One region of the Lysinibacillus sp. GW247-5R2A genome, then DNA from elsewhere that is predicted to be linked to it. Evidence: riboswitches for the same ligand, from Rfam matches in the RefSeq annotation. Region 1 holds a riboswitch; the other holds the start of a gene.
What was found. Region 1 has a riboswitch for cobalamin ahead of AC07YC_RS01340 (glutaredoxin family protein). Riboswitches for the same ligand answer to the same signal wherever they lie in the genome.
Positions count from the first base shown of each region.

Region 2: another riboswitch for cobalamin. It lies ahead of AC07YC_RS16550 (ABC transporter substrate-binding protein); the one in region 1 lies ahead of AC07YC_RS01340 (glutaredoxin family protein).

Region 1 covers NZ_JBWKZL010000001.1:276,123-283,625, reverse strand. Annotated here, with positions in the region: gene AC07YC_RS01345 (NAD(P)/FAD-dependent oxidoreductase) at 387-1,292, shown strand; cobalamin riboswitch at 1,884-2,061, shown strand; gene AC07YC_RS01340 (glutaredoxin family protein) at 2,179-2,403, shown strand; gene nrdI (class Ib ribonucleoside-diphosphate reductase assembly flavoprotein NrdI) at 2,400-2,759, shown strand; gene nrdE (class 1b ribonucleoside-diphosphate reductase subunit alpha) at 2,756-4,849, shown strand; gene nrdF (class 1b ribonucleoside-diphosphate reductase subunit beta) at 4,837-5,805, shown strand; gene dut (dUTP diphosphatase) at 5,817-6,254, shown strand; gene AC07YC_RS01315 (glycoside hydrolase family 5 protein) at 6,405-7,503, shown strand, end outside.
Region 2 covers NZ_JBWKZL010000011.1:7,186-14,688, forward strand. Annotated here, with positions in the region: gene AC07YC_RS16530 (alpha/beta hydrolase) at 1-206, shown strand, start outside; gene AC07YC_RS16535 (class I SAM-dependent rRNA methyltransferase) at 268-1,464, shown strand; gene AC07YC_RS16540 (S9 family peptidase) at 1,551-3,539, opposite strand; gene AC07YC_RS16545 (precorrin-3B methylase) at 3,611-4,288, opposite strand; gene AC07YC_RS16550 (ABC transporter substrate-binding protein) at 4,341-5,336, opposite strand; cobalamin riboswitch at 5,501-5,687, opposite strand; gene AC07YC_RS16555 (GTP-binding protein) at 5,864-7,503, shown strand, end outside.

The DNA of each region.
Region 1 (7,503 bases):
TGGAGTGGCTTTTACTTTTCTCATCTCATAAATATCTATGTAAAATGGAGAGTGGGTTCATTTTCATAAAATAGATAAAAAGAGTTACTTTTAAAAAGTGAATAGATGTACTTCAACTAACGATGCTTAGTCGGTATATCAACCATGAAAACGAAAAATTTGACGAGAAAAAACTTAATAGATATTATAGATATGTTAAGTCCTTAATAGAGTGATTAGACCCAATCAGCTAAACTGTATCTTTTTTTATTGAGATCAATGCCTCATATATTATTGGCTTAACAAATGAAAAGAAAAAGATATCATACATATAATTTACGATGTCTTTTGCCTTAATTACAGATATTGAAGGTCTGTAATATATTGTGATGTGGAGGGAAATAATGATGAATCAATACGATTGTATAATTATAGGTGGAGGCCCTGCTGGGTTAAGTGCTGCCTTAACATTAGGAAGAGCGCGCAGAAAGGTTGCACTAGTTGATAATGGAACAAATAGAAATCGTGTAACTCAGGAGTCACATGGTTTTTTAACAAGAGATGGGATAAAGCCACAAGAATTTAAGAATCTCGCAAGTAATGATATAGAATCTTATCCTTCTATAACAATGATGGATCAAACCGTCATCGAAATAATTAAAGATGATATAACTGGTTTATTTCTAGTCAATACTTCGGAAAATAAATCTTATGTATCTGAAAAAATACTGTTAGCTACTGGAATACAAGAGGAATTTCCACTCCCACAAATCAAACAATATTATGGTAAAAGTTTGTTTAGCTGTCCATATTGCGATGGTTGGGAGCTGCGAGACAAGCCATTGGCTATCATTGCAGAAAACGAGGAGCATATTAGTCATATGACGAAATTGGTTTTTAATTGGTCACAGGATTTAATTGTTTTTACGAATGGTCATCAACTTTCTGAAAAGGTTCAAAATGATTTTGAACATAAGAAAATTAAGGTGTATACAAATGCTATTAAAGATTTACATGGGGATGATGGTAACTTATCTAGTGTTGAATTAGAAACAAGTGAGAATATTTTTAGAGCTGGTGGATTTGTTGTGCCAAGTTTTTATCGTCCCAATAAATTTGCTAAACTACTAAATTGTCAAGTTGATGAAAATGGAACAGTTATGACTGATGGTGCTGGACGAACAACTGGGGCTGGAATATATATTGCAGGTGAAACGGAAAAGGGTGGTCCCTCTTCTTTAATGATTGCAGCTGCGGAAGGCTTTAAGGCTGCTACAAGCATAAATATGGATATAACAATAGAAAGATTTTAAATGATGGTTAGCTGATGAGTCATATAAAATTCATCAGCTATTTTTAATAGAACTAATCGAGCTGGCGGAGAATGAACTTGAATATGTTATACTATAAATAACTAGAAAAGGTACATATTCATTGTAAATTAGTTGAAAAGGGTAGAACGGTTGAGCACATTTTAGTAGTTGTCGTTATGTTTTGTCGAACGAAAATGTGTCATTCTCGTAAGAGAGGGGTCCTACTTTAGACTAGTACAATAAAAAAATCTACGAAGATAGGATGTATGGAGTAGGATGCGAGATTTACATCATACTCAGAGTTTTACACATAATTGCATCTTTACTGTAAAGGAAAGATGCCTTTTTTATGTATAAAATTACTAGGGTGGCTACGTTTTTAGGTAAATAAGTGACTATTATTTTATTTTCTATTTTTTAATAAAAAAATGCTATCGCATTCATGCTTATATTTTTAGTTGCTTATATTTTAGTTCGTTCTTACAAGGTGATGTCAGAAAATATGAATAGTCTCAAATTGATGAACTTTTATTTCTCGATTTACTTTTTATACAAAGGATGGTACACTTAAAACTATCGAAAAACAATATATTGTGTTCGTTTTGTGTAGGTACTACTATATGTAGTTTAATAGGGAAGTTCGGTACTAGTCCGACGCTGTCCCCGCAACTGTAAAGCTGACGATGATTGTAACCACTGTGCATACGCATGGGAAGGAAATCAGAGATTGAAGCAAAGCCAGGAGACCTGCCTATATAAAACAAATTTATCATTTCTTCGGGGATTAAGAGATGGGAACGTCCGTATTTTTAGTATGTTAACGTTTCCATTTAAGCTATCTCTCTAGAAGAGGTAGCTTTTTTATTTTGTGAAAAGAGGGATTACTATGAAACTTTATACGAAAACAATCTGTCCAAAATGTCTATGGGTAAAATCCGAATTACAACGAGCAGGACTTGAAGCAGAAGTTGTTAATATTGATCATGATGAACAAGCGAAACAAACAATTATAGATGCAGGTTTTTTAAGTGTGCCTGTTTTAGAGGTGGATGAAACATTTATAGGTGATGTTCAGGAAATTGTTTCTCGTATTGAGATGATCACACTATGATCGTTTACGCTAGTCGTACAGGAAATGTCCGTAATGTTGTTTCTAAATTAAGGGCAGAATCTATTGAACTCTCTGAGGAATTAAGCTTGAATAAGCCTTATCTTTTAATTACATATACAGATGGCTTAGGTGATATTCCAGCAAAAGTGCAACGTTTTTTAGAAAAAAATAGAGATTTTTGTAAAGGGGTAGTTGCTAGTGGCAATAGTAACTTCGGACATACTGTATTTGGCGGTGCTGGGGAGAAAATTGCTACTACCTATCATGTACCCTTAGTGAGGAAATTAGATTTGCGTGGCAATCAAACAGATTATGAAGCAATACAAACGTTTTATGAAACGAGGGTAATGGGATGAAAACTTATTTAAAGCTTAATAATGACGTACTGAATCGTTATAGTACAACGGGACTACTAGAGCTAGAAAAGGACCGTGAGGCTACTCGCCGCTATTTTTTAGAATATGTCAACGTACGTTTACGTTATTTTATAGATATAGAGGAAAAAATCCGCTATTTAGTGGATGAGGGTTACTACGAAAAAGATTTTATCGACATGTACGAGATGGATTTTATAAAGAAGCTGTACAAGAAAGCATATGATTATAATTTCCGCTTCCCATCATTTATGAGCGCAAGCAAATTTTATGACAGCTATGCTATGAAAAGTCGTGATGGAGAAGAAATATTAGAAAAATATGAGGACCGTATTGTCATTATTGCCCTGTACTTAGCACATGGGAACACTGTATTAGCCAAACGTTCTGTTGAAGCAATGATGGAAGCCTATCAGCCAGCAACACCTACTGCATTAAATAGTGGAAAAAAAGCCCGTGGTGAATTAGTAAGCTGCTTTAAATTATCAATGGATGACTCTATGAATAGTATTGCTGAAAATATTGGCTATTGTTTAGAGCTTTCACGCCTAGGCGGAGGGGTCGGGGTTAACTTAACCGATTTACGTCCTTTAGGTGATCCAATTAAAGAAATACTAAATCGTGCAAGTGGTGTTATCCCAGTTGCAAAATTATTAGAAAACTCATTTAGTTATTCGAATCAGCTCGGTCAACGAAATGGCTCAGGAGTTGTTTATCTAAATATTTTCCATGCAGATATAGAGAATTTCATTTCATCAAAAAAACCAAATGCTGATGATAAAATTCGCCTCGCAACACTATCAACAGGAATTATTATTCCAAGTATTTTCTTCGATCTGATGAAACGCGATAAAGATATTGTGTTATTTAGTCCATATGATATTTTTAAAGAATATGGTAAACGAATGTCGGAAATTTCAATTTCAGAAATGTACTATGAACTACTTGATAATCCTAAAATCCGTAAAATTAAACGTTTGAATGCGCGTAGACTCTATACTGAGGTGAAAAAAGCTCAATTTGAATCAGGTTATCCTTTTGAAATTTTTGATGATAATGTCAATGAAGGACATCCACTAAAAAATATCGGTCGCGTAAAAATGTCAAACCTATGTACTGAAATCCTGCAAGTTCAAGAAACTAGTGTCATTACAGATCAAGATCAGCCTAACGAATATGGGTTAGATGTGTCATGTAATTTAGGGTCCATTGATATTCATGCAGCGAGTAAAGTAAATGATTTTGAAACATTAATCGATACAGCTATGTACTTATTAACAAATGTGTCACAAATGACATACATCAAAAATGTCCCATCGGTTGCGAAAGCGAATCGATTAATGCACTCAGTAGGGCTAGGTTGTATGAATCTTCATGGACATCTTGTTACGGAGGGCATTATGTATGGCTCGAAAGACTCTATTGATTTCATGGACCGCTTTATGGAAGCAATGAACTATTATTCTCTTAAATCATCGATGGAAATGGCTAAAGAAAAAGCAGAAACGTTCTACCGATTTGAAGATAGCGATTATGCTTCAGGTAGCTATTTTGATCAATATGTAAATAAGAATGATGAAGAGCTATCGCCAGCAGTGTTAAAAGCCCTTGGCAACATTCCAATTATCACTAATAAAATGTGGGGATTATTAAAGGAAGATGTTATGGAATTTGGTCTATTTCATTCCTATCGTTTAGCGATAGCACCAACCGGCAGTATTTCGTATATTCGTAGCTGTACGGCATCCATCTCTCCTTGTACAGAGCGTGTAGAGGTTCGTGATTATGCAGATAGTCGCACGATTTATCCAATGCCACATTTAACAAATGAAAACAGTCATTTATATGTAGAGGCCTATGATGTTGATCCTTATGATTTAATTGATTTATACGCAGCTTCTCAAAAACACGTTGACCAAGGTATTTCAATGACTCTTTATGTCACTGACAATTGGACAACAGAACAACTAGCTAAAGTATACATTTATGCATGGGTAAAAGGGATTAAGTCCGTTTACTATGTTCGTCAACGATTACAAAGCTTAGAGGAGTGTGTAGCATGTCAAATATAGTGTATGAGGCAGTCAACTGGAACAAGGCAACAAGTGAACTTGCCCAAATTTTCTGGGACCAGCAATGGAAGCAAATTTGGTTTCCTGAAGAAATTGCAGTGAGTAAAGATATTAAGCAGTGGAAAAGTTTTGAGCATCAGGACACATATAAAAAAGTGTTTGCGGGACTAACTTTGCTTGATACCGTTCAGACGAATATAGGGATGAATCGTGTTGCTGCTTATACAGACGATTTACAGGAAAAGGCTGTATTAACCGTTTTTGATGCATTTGAGGCAATACATGCTAAATCATATTCTTATATATTTACAACGCTTTGTACAAACGAGGAGATAGACGAGCTCTTTGAATGGGTAAAGAAAAATGAATATTTACAATATAAGGCAAATAAAATTGCGGATATTTATAATAGTATAGAAGAAGGGGACTCTGAGAGCTTATGGAAAGCGATGTTTTCATCCGTTATGCTTGAATCTTTCCTTTTCTATTCTGGATTTTTCTACCCATTATATTTAGGTGGGCAAGGTTTTTTAAGAAACAGTGCTGAAATTATTTCTCTCATTTTGCGTGACGAATCCATTCATGGCGTAGCGGTAGGGTTTTTCGCTCAAAATCTATATAAGCAATTTTCTAAAGAAAAACAAGAAGCCTTACAATTATGGGGTTATGAATTATTGCTGGATTTATATCAAAATGAAATGAAATATACCGAGGATATTTATGCGGAGACAGGATTATCGCCTGAGGTAAAAGCCTATGTGCGATATAATGCTAATAAGGCCTTAATGAATGTCGGATTTGAAGCCATGTTCCCAGAAGAAGAAGTGAATCCGATCGTCATGAACGGGATTCGTAATGAGGGCTCCACATATGATTTCTTTTCACAAAAGGGGGCTACCTATGCCAAAGCAAAAGTAGCGCCAATTACAGATGACACATTTAATTTTAATCGTTAGGATGAAGAACAATGAACGTAGAAGTAAAAATTAAAAGAATGCATGCAGATGCAATGCTACCAATGCAAGCTAATCCCGGTGATGCTGGGATGGATCTCTATTCCATTGAAACTGTAGAAATACCCGCTGGTGGGACTAAATTAATAAAAACAGGCATTCAAATTGAATTACCTAAAGGAACGGAAGCACAAATTCGCCCAAGAAGTGGACTAGCCTTAAAACATAGTATTACAGTGCTCAATAGCCCAGGAACAATCGATGAAGGCTATAGAGGCGAAATCGGTGTTATTTTAATTAATCATGGTCAGGCTACGTTCTTAGTAGAAAAATCTATGCGAATTGCCCAAATGGTGATTCAATTTGTCCCTACTATTCAACTACTGGAAGTCAATGAATTATCTCAAACGGTTCGAGGAACTTCTGGATTTGGAGCGAGTGGTACAAAATAAGAGTAAGTTTTAAATAGGCATATGTTAGGATTGAGTTTGTTACTGAACTCAATCCTTTTTATTTTTTTAAAATTGTCACATTCATGTAACGTAGGTTCAGTACGATTTACATGAGGTGATAATATGAGAGAAATAAATCATAGGAAAAGAATGAAAAATAAGTTCAACATGATAGTTTCCCTTTGGTGTGCTTTAATAGTCGTCTTTGCTACTGGCTGTAGTTCTGTGGAGCAAGAAGAAAAACAAAAGAAACAAGAGAAACAAGCAACGCCACAGATGCAAAATGGTTTTTGGGATGAGCAAAGAAAAGGTACAAATTTTATGAATTCCACTTCTCTGCCAGAAAGTTATGAAGAGGCTAATGAATTCAACATTGAATTTATCCGTTTAGCGCCTGATAAATGGGCAAAGGAAAGAGATTTCTTATTTGATGATAAACCTGATGCTACGCCTAATAAAGATTTTTTAATCGGTAATGCAGATCAGTATGAGGGAATTGTTGAAAATGATTTTAAGATGTTAAAAGAAGATTTAGATGCAGCTTATGCAAGAGGATCAAAAGTTGTACTAACTGTTCTTAGTCTTCCGGGAAACCGTTGGAGACAGTTTAATAACTATGAAAATGATGACCGAATTTGGCAAGACTTTAACTATCATGAGCAAGCAGCGCTTTTTTGGAAAGATCTTGCCATGCGCTTAAAAGATCACCCCGCAGTGGTTGGATATAATGTAATTAATGAACCGCATCCTGAAACAGCCACAGGTTTTAATGATTTTTGGACAGAAGACTATGATAAATGGTACGACAAGATAGAAAACACGCCAGCAGATTTAAATAGACTTTATGGAACGATTGTAGATTCTATACGATCTGTAGATGCGGATACACCTATTATTTTAGATTCGGGTTTATTTGCTACGCCTTGGGCAATAAACTATTTAAAACCAATAGAAGACAAAAATGTGCTGTATGCTTTCCATATGTATGAACCGTATGAAATGACAAGCCAAAATCGAAAAAAAGGATTCACATACACTTATCCTGGTAAGGTCAAAGTCGGGAATGATCAAAATGAAAAAATGTTTGATAAAACTTCATTAAAAGATTTTTTAGAACCCGTTGCTAAATGGGCAGAAAAGCACAATATATCAAACAACCGAATTATTGCAGAAGAGTTTGGCATTAACCGAATGGTTGATGGAGCGGATCAATATATGAAGGATTTAATTGATATTTTTAATGATTACG
Region 2 (7,503 bases), on a different contig from region 1:
ATATGCCTAAAACTCTCCTCATTGCAGCAGAGGCAGATGTTCTCTTTGATGAAGGTTTAAGTTATGCCCAAAAACTGTCCGACGCTGGAATACCTGTGGAACATATAACCATGTCGGGTTTAATTCATAGCTATTTTAGCAAAATGAATTATTTTGAAGATGCAACAATCGAAACGGTGGCAAAAATTGCTGAATTCCTGAAATAAGTTTGGCTATCCCATCCAAACAGTGCGATAATAGAGCAAAACGTTTTTAAAGGATGACAACATGACACAAACAATTGTACTACAAGTAAAACAGCCTTTTGCTGATCAATTAAAAAAAGGCTACCCATTAATTTCAAAAGATGCAGTGGATGCACGACAACTACCTTCCGAGCAAGGGACTCTACTTAAGCTGATGGATCACCATAATCGTTTTATAGGTACAGGTTACTACGGTATTCAAAATAAAGGGATTGGCTGGGTCCTAACGACAGATATAAATGAAACCATTGATAAAGCTTTTTTCATTAAAAAATTCAAAAAAGCCATACAGCTCCGAGAAGCATTCTTCCAGAATGAACAGACAACAGCCTTCCGTGTTTTCAATGGTGAGGGTGATGGGATTGGTGGCCTAACGATTGATTTCTTTAATGGCTACTATATGGTGAGTTGGTATAGCGAGGGTATTTACTCATTGAAAGAAGTCGTTTATGAGGCACTTGCTGAAACTATCAACTACCAGGCCATTTATGAGAAAAAACGATTCGATAGTAAAGGGCAATATATGGAACAGGATGATTTTGTCATGGGGACTCCTGGCGAATTTCCAATCATGGTTAAGGAAAATGGGATGACCTATGCAGTCCATTTAAATGATGGTGCGATGACTGGGATTTTCCTTGATCAACGGGAAGTACGATTAGCTATTCGTGAGCGCTATGCGAGCACAACAAATATGCTAAATACCTTCTCCTACACAGGGGCATTTTCTGTAGCAGCCTCGCTTGGAGGAGCTATTAAAACAACAAGCGTCGATGTTGCAAAGCGCAGTTTAGCCAAAACGATTGAGCAGTTTAGCGTCAATCAAATTGATTATGAAGCGCAGGATATCAAAGTAATGGATGTTTTTCATTATTTTAAATATGCACAGCGTCACGAATTAAAATTTGACCTTGTTGTATTAGACCCACCAAGCTTCGCCCGCACAAAGCAAATGACCTTCTCAACGGCAAAGGACTATCCAAAATTACTGAAGGATACGATTGCGATTACAGCCAAAAATGGCATTATTGTGGCTTCTACAAACAACGCAAGCTTCGGCATGAAAAAGTTTAAAGGGTTTATTGACCAAGCATTTAAAGAGACTCGTACACGCTATAAAATTGTAGAAGAATACGGTTTACCAAAGGATTTCCGTGTACCTCGTGAATATCCTGAATTTAATTATTTGAAGGTCGTTTTTATTCAAAAAATGGACTAACTCATCTGGAATCACACTTGGCTGTGATTCTTTTTTTCTATAAAAAAGGCTTAAGAAGTATGTTCACTTCCTAAGCCACCGCTTTTTTAAAGTTTTTCGATAAACCAATCTCGTATATATTCCAGACGATTAATTCTTAATGTTGGCTTTCCGCTTCTTGACAGTTCATGATTTGCTTCAGGGAATCGGACGAATTTCGTTTCTTTTTTCCGATACTTCAAGGCGATAAATAATTGCTCCGCCTGTTCAATCGGACAACGATAGTCTTTTTCACCATGTAAAATGAGCAATGGTGTTTCAACATTGTCTACATACTTCAATGGCGAATGATGCCATAGCTTCTCAATATTTTCGAGCCCTGCTTGAATTTGCCAGTCTGTAAAGTAATAGCCAATATCACTCACTCCTGCAAAGCTAATCCAGTTCGAAATAGAGCGTTGTGTAACTGCTGCCTTAAAGCGGTTGGTATGGCCAACAATCCAGTTGGTCATAAAGCCACCATAGCTTCCACCTGTTACACCTAGTCGAGTTGGATCAATGAAATCATAGTGCTCTAAAGCATAGTCTACAGCGGCCATCAGGTCTTGATAGTCATTGCCCCCATAATCACCACGTACGGCATCCACAAATGTTTGCCCATAGCCATGACTTCCGCGCGGATTTGTATATAGGACTGCAAAGCCTTGAGCAGTCAGGATTTGGAATTCATTAAAATAGGTGTTGCCATACATCGCATGTGGACCACCGTGAATTTCAAGAATAAGGGGATATTTCTTTCCTTTTTCATAGCCCACTGGCTTCATAATCCAGCCGTTGACCTTCCAGCCCTCAGCCCCTTCAAACTCAATGCTCTCTGGCACAGCTAACTCTTTCGTCTTTAAAACGTCTTCATTGACTGTCGTCAATCGTTCTTTTTCACCCGTTTTTAAGTTAACGTAATATAAATCGCCCGGATTCGTTGTCGTACTTATGGCGACAACGGCTTGATCATTTTGAGCATCTAATGAAAAGCCATAAACGTATTGATCATCGTGAATAGCTGGATAAATTTCACCATCTACATTGCCAAAGTAAATTGCCGCATTGCCGTGATCCGTTACTTGGAAATAGAAACTATGATTATCCTTCATCCATTGTACACTTGGTGCTGCTACCCCTTGCAGGAAATCACCGATGACATAGTCTCCGACAGGGGCATCAAATTCACTTGTTGCACAGTTTAGCAGATTTTGTTCCATATCATAAATCCATAGCTTTGCTTGTGTGGCATTTTCAAACTCACGTTTTCCTCCAACAAAGGAAAGGAAGCGGCTATTCGGCGACCAGGACGTTTGATAATAGGAGCCAATCCCCTCTGTTACCTTGCGACTCTGTTTTGTTTCTAGATCAAATAAATAAATATCCGCATTAAACGAAAAATCTAAATCCTCTGCTTGATCTGCTAAGTACGTAAGATAACTGCCATTTGGCGACCATGTACTCAGATGAAAATCTTCGTTCACTTCTGTCACTTGCTCTAAGTCACCAGATTTTAAATCGACAATGGCAATGTGAGTATGCTGGTCCATATCCATAAATCCACCCGCATCTGACTTATGTTTCATCTTATCGATTTCGAGCGGCTTGAGTTCTTTTTCTTCTTTCTTGTCATCTTCAGCTTTATCTAAAATAGTTTCATCTTTACCTAACATAACTGAAAAGGCAATTTTCTCTCCACAAGGAGACCAGACAGGCGTTGACGCACCGTTTTTGCAATACGTTACTTGCTTCGCCTCTCCCCCTGTTTTCGACAGTACATAAATTTGCGGCTTGCCTGATCTTGTCGAAGAAAAAGCAATTTGACTGCCATCTGGCGACCAGACAGGAGAGCTTGTCCGATCGTCACCATATGTCCATTGCTGAGGACGTTTGTCTTTTAAATTTACATAAAATAAGTTAGATACATAGTCTTTTTTCTTCTCATCAATACGTGACTCTACATAAACTACCTCAGTCCCATCAGGTGAGAGCTGTGGATCTGCTACTGATTTCAAGCGATAAAGATCTTCTGGTTGAATCCCTTGTTTAGATGTCATGTTCTTGCTCCTTTGTATTGTCATTTTCTATGCTCTACTACAATATTTCGACACCCTAAGTATTATTCCTGCTACTCTATCGTTTTTTTTACTAGTTCCCAATCAGCGTTCAATTTTGTTCTGCGATAAAACTTATAAAAGGGTTCATTGGAACGAGCTTGGTTCTGATAGAGACGAATAATTTGTAGCAAAAAATCCTCAATATGATCACTCCCTACCCTTTTGGCGAAGAGAGTACCCGCCTGTGCCTTCGTCCCCATAGGGATGGCTCCTAAATAAACATCAAAGCTCTCATGCTGATAGACTAAACCAATATCATCATAGGTAGGATTATAGCAAGCCGATGCACAGCCATTCACATTGACTCGTACTCTTGCAGGAACAGTTATACCGTCCAACGCCTGATAGAGTTGTTCTGTTTGAGGGACTGCCTCCATTTTTTCACCATCACAAAAATCACATGCCTTCATGGCAATATGAGGTCCTGAGGAAGCAACAAACAGTCCAGCCTCCTGTAAGGCATCGGTCGCTTCTGTCAGTTCGCTAGAGGGGATCGATAATAATATGCTATAGGAGGCCGAATATTTAATGGCCCCCTTCTCCCCAACAATTTCAGCTATTTTTTGAAATTGAGCTGGCGTATAATGCTTATTAATAATGCCAGGGCTTACCGCTAATCGTGAATAACTTCCTTGCTGATTTAGAGTTTCAAACGTTTTATCTGGTATGTTTTGACGAAATGCATTCATTGTGATCGCTCCTTAAGAAAAAGGAGCTAGCAAAGCGCTAGCTCGAATGTTTTTAAAAATTGGCTGGGTAGAAGCCCTTCGCTAAAATTTGAATGGCGTCTGCAGCACGTACCCCTTCAGATGCCGCTGAAAGTGGAAGGATGACAAAGTGATCTTTTTTGACGGCATCCATTTCCTTCAATGCTGGATCATTTTTTAAGAATTTTATCTTTTGTTCAGCAGTTGTTTCACCATAATCAATGACAACCACCACCTCTGGATTGCGATCTACTGCATCTTCCTTCGATACCGTTGTCCATCCTGACTCCACATCTCCAAAGATATTTTGACCACCAGCGATTGTTACTAGCTCATTCATAAAGTTTTGACCAGCCGTGAATACATCTTTATCACCACTGTCAAAGACTAGCACACGTAAATTTTCACTGTCTTTTGGTAATTTCGCTTGAACTTCTTCTACATCTTTTGTCATTTGTTCAATTAATGCTTCGCCGCGATCTTCCACTCGGAATATTTCCGCGATATGACGAATATCCGTGAAGATATCCTCTAATGTTGGCTTTGTCATATTGGAAGCCGTATGTAAATACGTATGAATTCCTAATTCCTCAAGCTCCTCTGGTGTTCCAACACCTTTTTCACCAAAGCCACTTTTCCAGCCTGCATACAAGAAATCTGCCTCGGCATCAATGACTTGCTCCTTTGTTGGGTATTGATCTGAAAGAACTGGAACTTTATCGTAGGCTGCTTGAAGCGGCTCATAGATTTTATCATCTAAATAAGCTGTCCCTACCATGGAATCCTCTAAGCCTAATGCAAGCATAATTTCTGTTACATGCTGATTTAGGCTAATGGCCTTTTTAGGTGCTTCCTTATAGGTTTGGGTAGTTTCATTGTTTTCAATGATAACCTCAGTTGTTGACGCCTCAGACGGTTCAACTTTTTCAGCTTGCGTTGCTGATTCAGGCTTGTCCTTTGCGCCACACGCTCCTAATACAGCGATTAAGGCGATGACCATGACTAGCCATATACTTCTCCATTTTTTCATGTCCTTTTCTCCTTTGTTGTCATAAATATAGAAAGAAATCAGAGACTTCTTTGCTACTAGGATAATTGGAAGGGCATAAAAAAACCCTCTTGTCGCCAAGAGAGTTGCATAGTGAAAAAACGGTATTAGTCCCTTTATCACTATCCCCATCCTCGTGGTTCTTAGTTAACATACATATACTGGCAGGTATCCTGGCTTAGGTTCATCATCTATACGCCTTCCCATAGTAAAACTACAGTGGCATACCGTATAGACTCCCCATTTACAGTTGCGGGACAGCATCGGAATTGCACCGATTTCCCTTTTAAGCAAATGACAAAGGCCATTTGCACCAATATGTTCTATTTATGCTATTGATAGACTAGCAGTTCATGTATTAATTCGCAATCAATAATAGAATGCAAAAAATATAATCATCATTATATTAGCACTATTTCGACAAAAAGACGAATCATTTTACAAGAAATAGTTGTGCTAGTATTCTGATACAATGAGAAGATAGCTACTTAAAGAAACGAGGATTTATTATGTACAAGACGATTGGGGTTCTTGCTCATGTTGATGCAGGAAAAACAACCTTTTCTGAGCAAATGCTTTTTCATACAAATAGTATTCAAGCGCGGGGACGTGTTGATCATCAGGATGCCTTTTTAGATAATCATGAGCTTGAGCGCAAACGGGGCATTACGATATTTGCCGAGCAGGGACGCATGATTATTGGTGACGATACATATACGTTGATTGATACACCAGGACATGTCGATTTTTCCCCAGAGATGGAGCGTGCCATCCGTGTCATGGATTATGCCATCATTATTATTAGTGCAGTAGAGGGTATTCAAGGTCATACCGAAACAGTATGGCAGCTTTTACGAAGCTATCATGTCCCTACCTTCTTTTTTATTAATAAAATAGATCGTGATGGAGCAGATGTAAGGGCTGTGATGACCCAGCTCCATAAAGATTTTTCGGAACATGTATTGTTTGTAGATGAACCGCTTCAGGAAAATCATGTTTCCGGCACAATCATGGAGTGGCTGGCGGAGCGTGATGAAAAGCTACTGGATGCCTTTTTGAATGAGACATTGGAGCATGGCCCGTGCATCAATCAGCTACTATCGATGATTAAAAATGAATCCGCCTTCCCCTGCTTTATAGGTTCGGCATTAAAAGATGAAGGCATTCAAGATTTGATTGCTCAACTTCCACTCATAACGGGTACTCACTTCGAGCCGGAAGCACCATTTCAAGGAGAGATCTTTAAAATACGACATGATGGCCATCAGCGACTAACATTCATCAAGGCTTTAACAGGCAAATTACAGGTTCGAGATGAATTTACGTTTGGAGACCTTACAGAGAAAGTAACAGAAATCCGTCTTTATAACGGCAGTCGATTTGAAACTGTTCAGCATGTTGAGGCTGGTGAAATCTTCGCTGTTAAAGGGCTCAGCCAGGCAAACATTGGCGATCGCATTGGCAGTAACATGCTATCACAGCCCTATGAGCTGGTCCCTACATTACAGGCAAAAGTTCAATATGAGGGTGAGCAACATATTAAAGAGGTATTAAGGATTTTCCGTCTATTAGAGGCCGAGGAGCCCTCTTTGCGTGTCGTATGGCAAGAAAAGTTTCAGGAAATCCATGTGCATATAATGGGTGTCATTCAGCTAGAGGTACTGATTGAAGTATTATTGAAGCGCTTTACATTCAACATCACTTTTGGAGAGCCACAAATATTATATATGGAAACAATTGCGACAACCGTTACAGGCTACGGACATTTTGAACCACTTAAGCATTATGCAGAAATTCATTTATTAATGGAGCCGAATGAACGTGGGACAGGCATTACCTTTAGCAATGCCTGTCATGCAGATGATTTATCAGTGGGCAACCAACGCCTCGTAGAAAAGCACTTGTTTGAACGTGATCATCACGGCTTACTCACAGGCTACGCAGTAACAGATATTCATTTTACGCTCTTAACGGGACGTGGACATAATGAGCATACGTCTGGCGGTGATTTCCGAGAAGCCACTTTCCGAGCACTGCGCCAAGGACTGGAACAAGCACAGAACGTCCTACTTGAGCCCTATTATCGCTTTAAAATGAAGGCTTCCAATGACTTTATTGGCCGTATGATGACCGACATTCAACAGGCTGC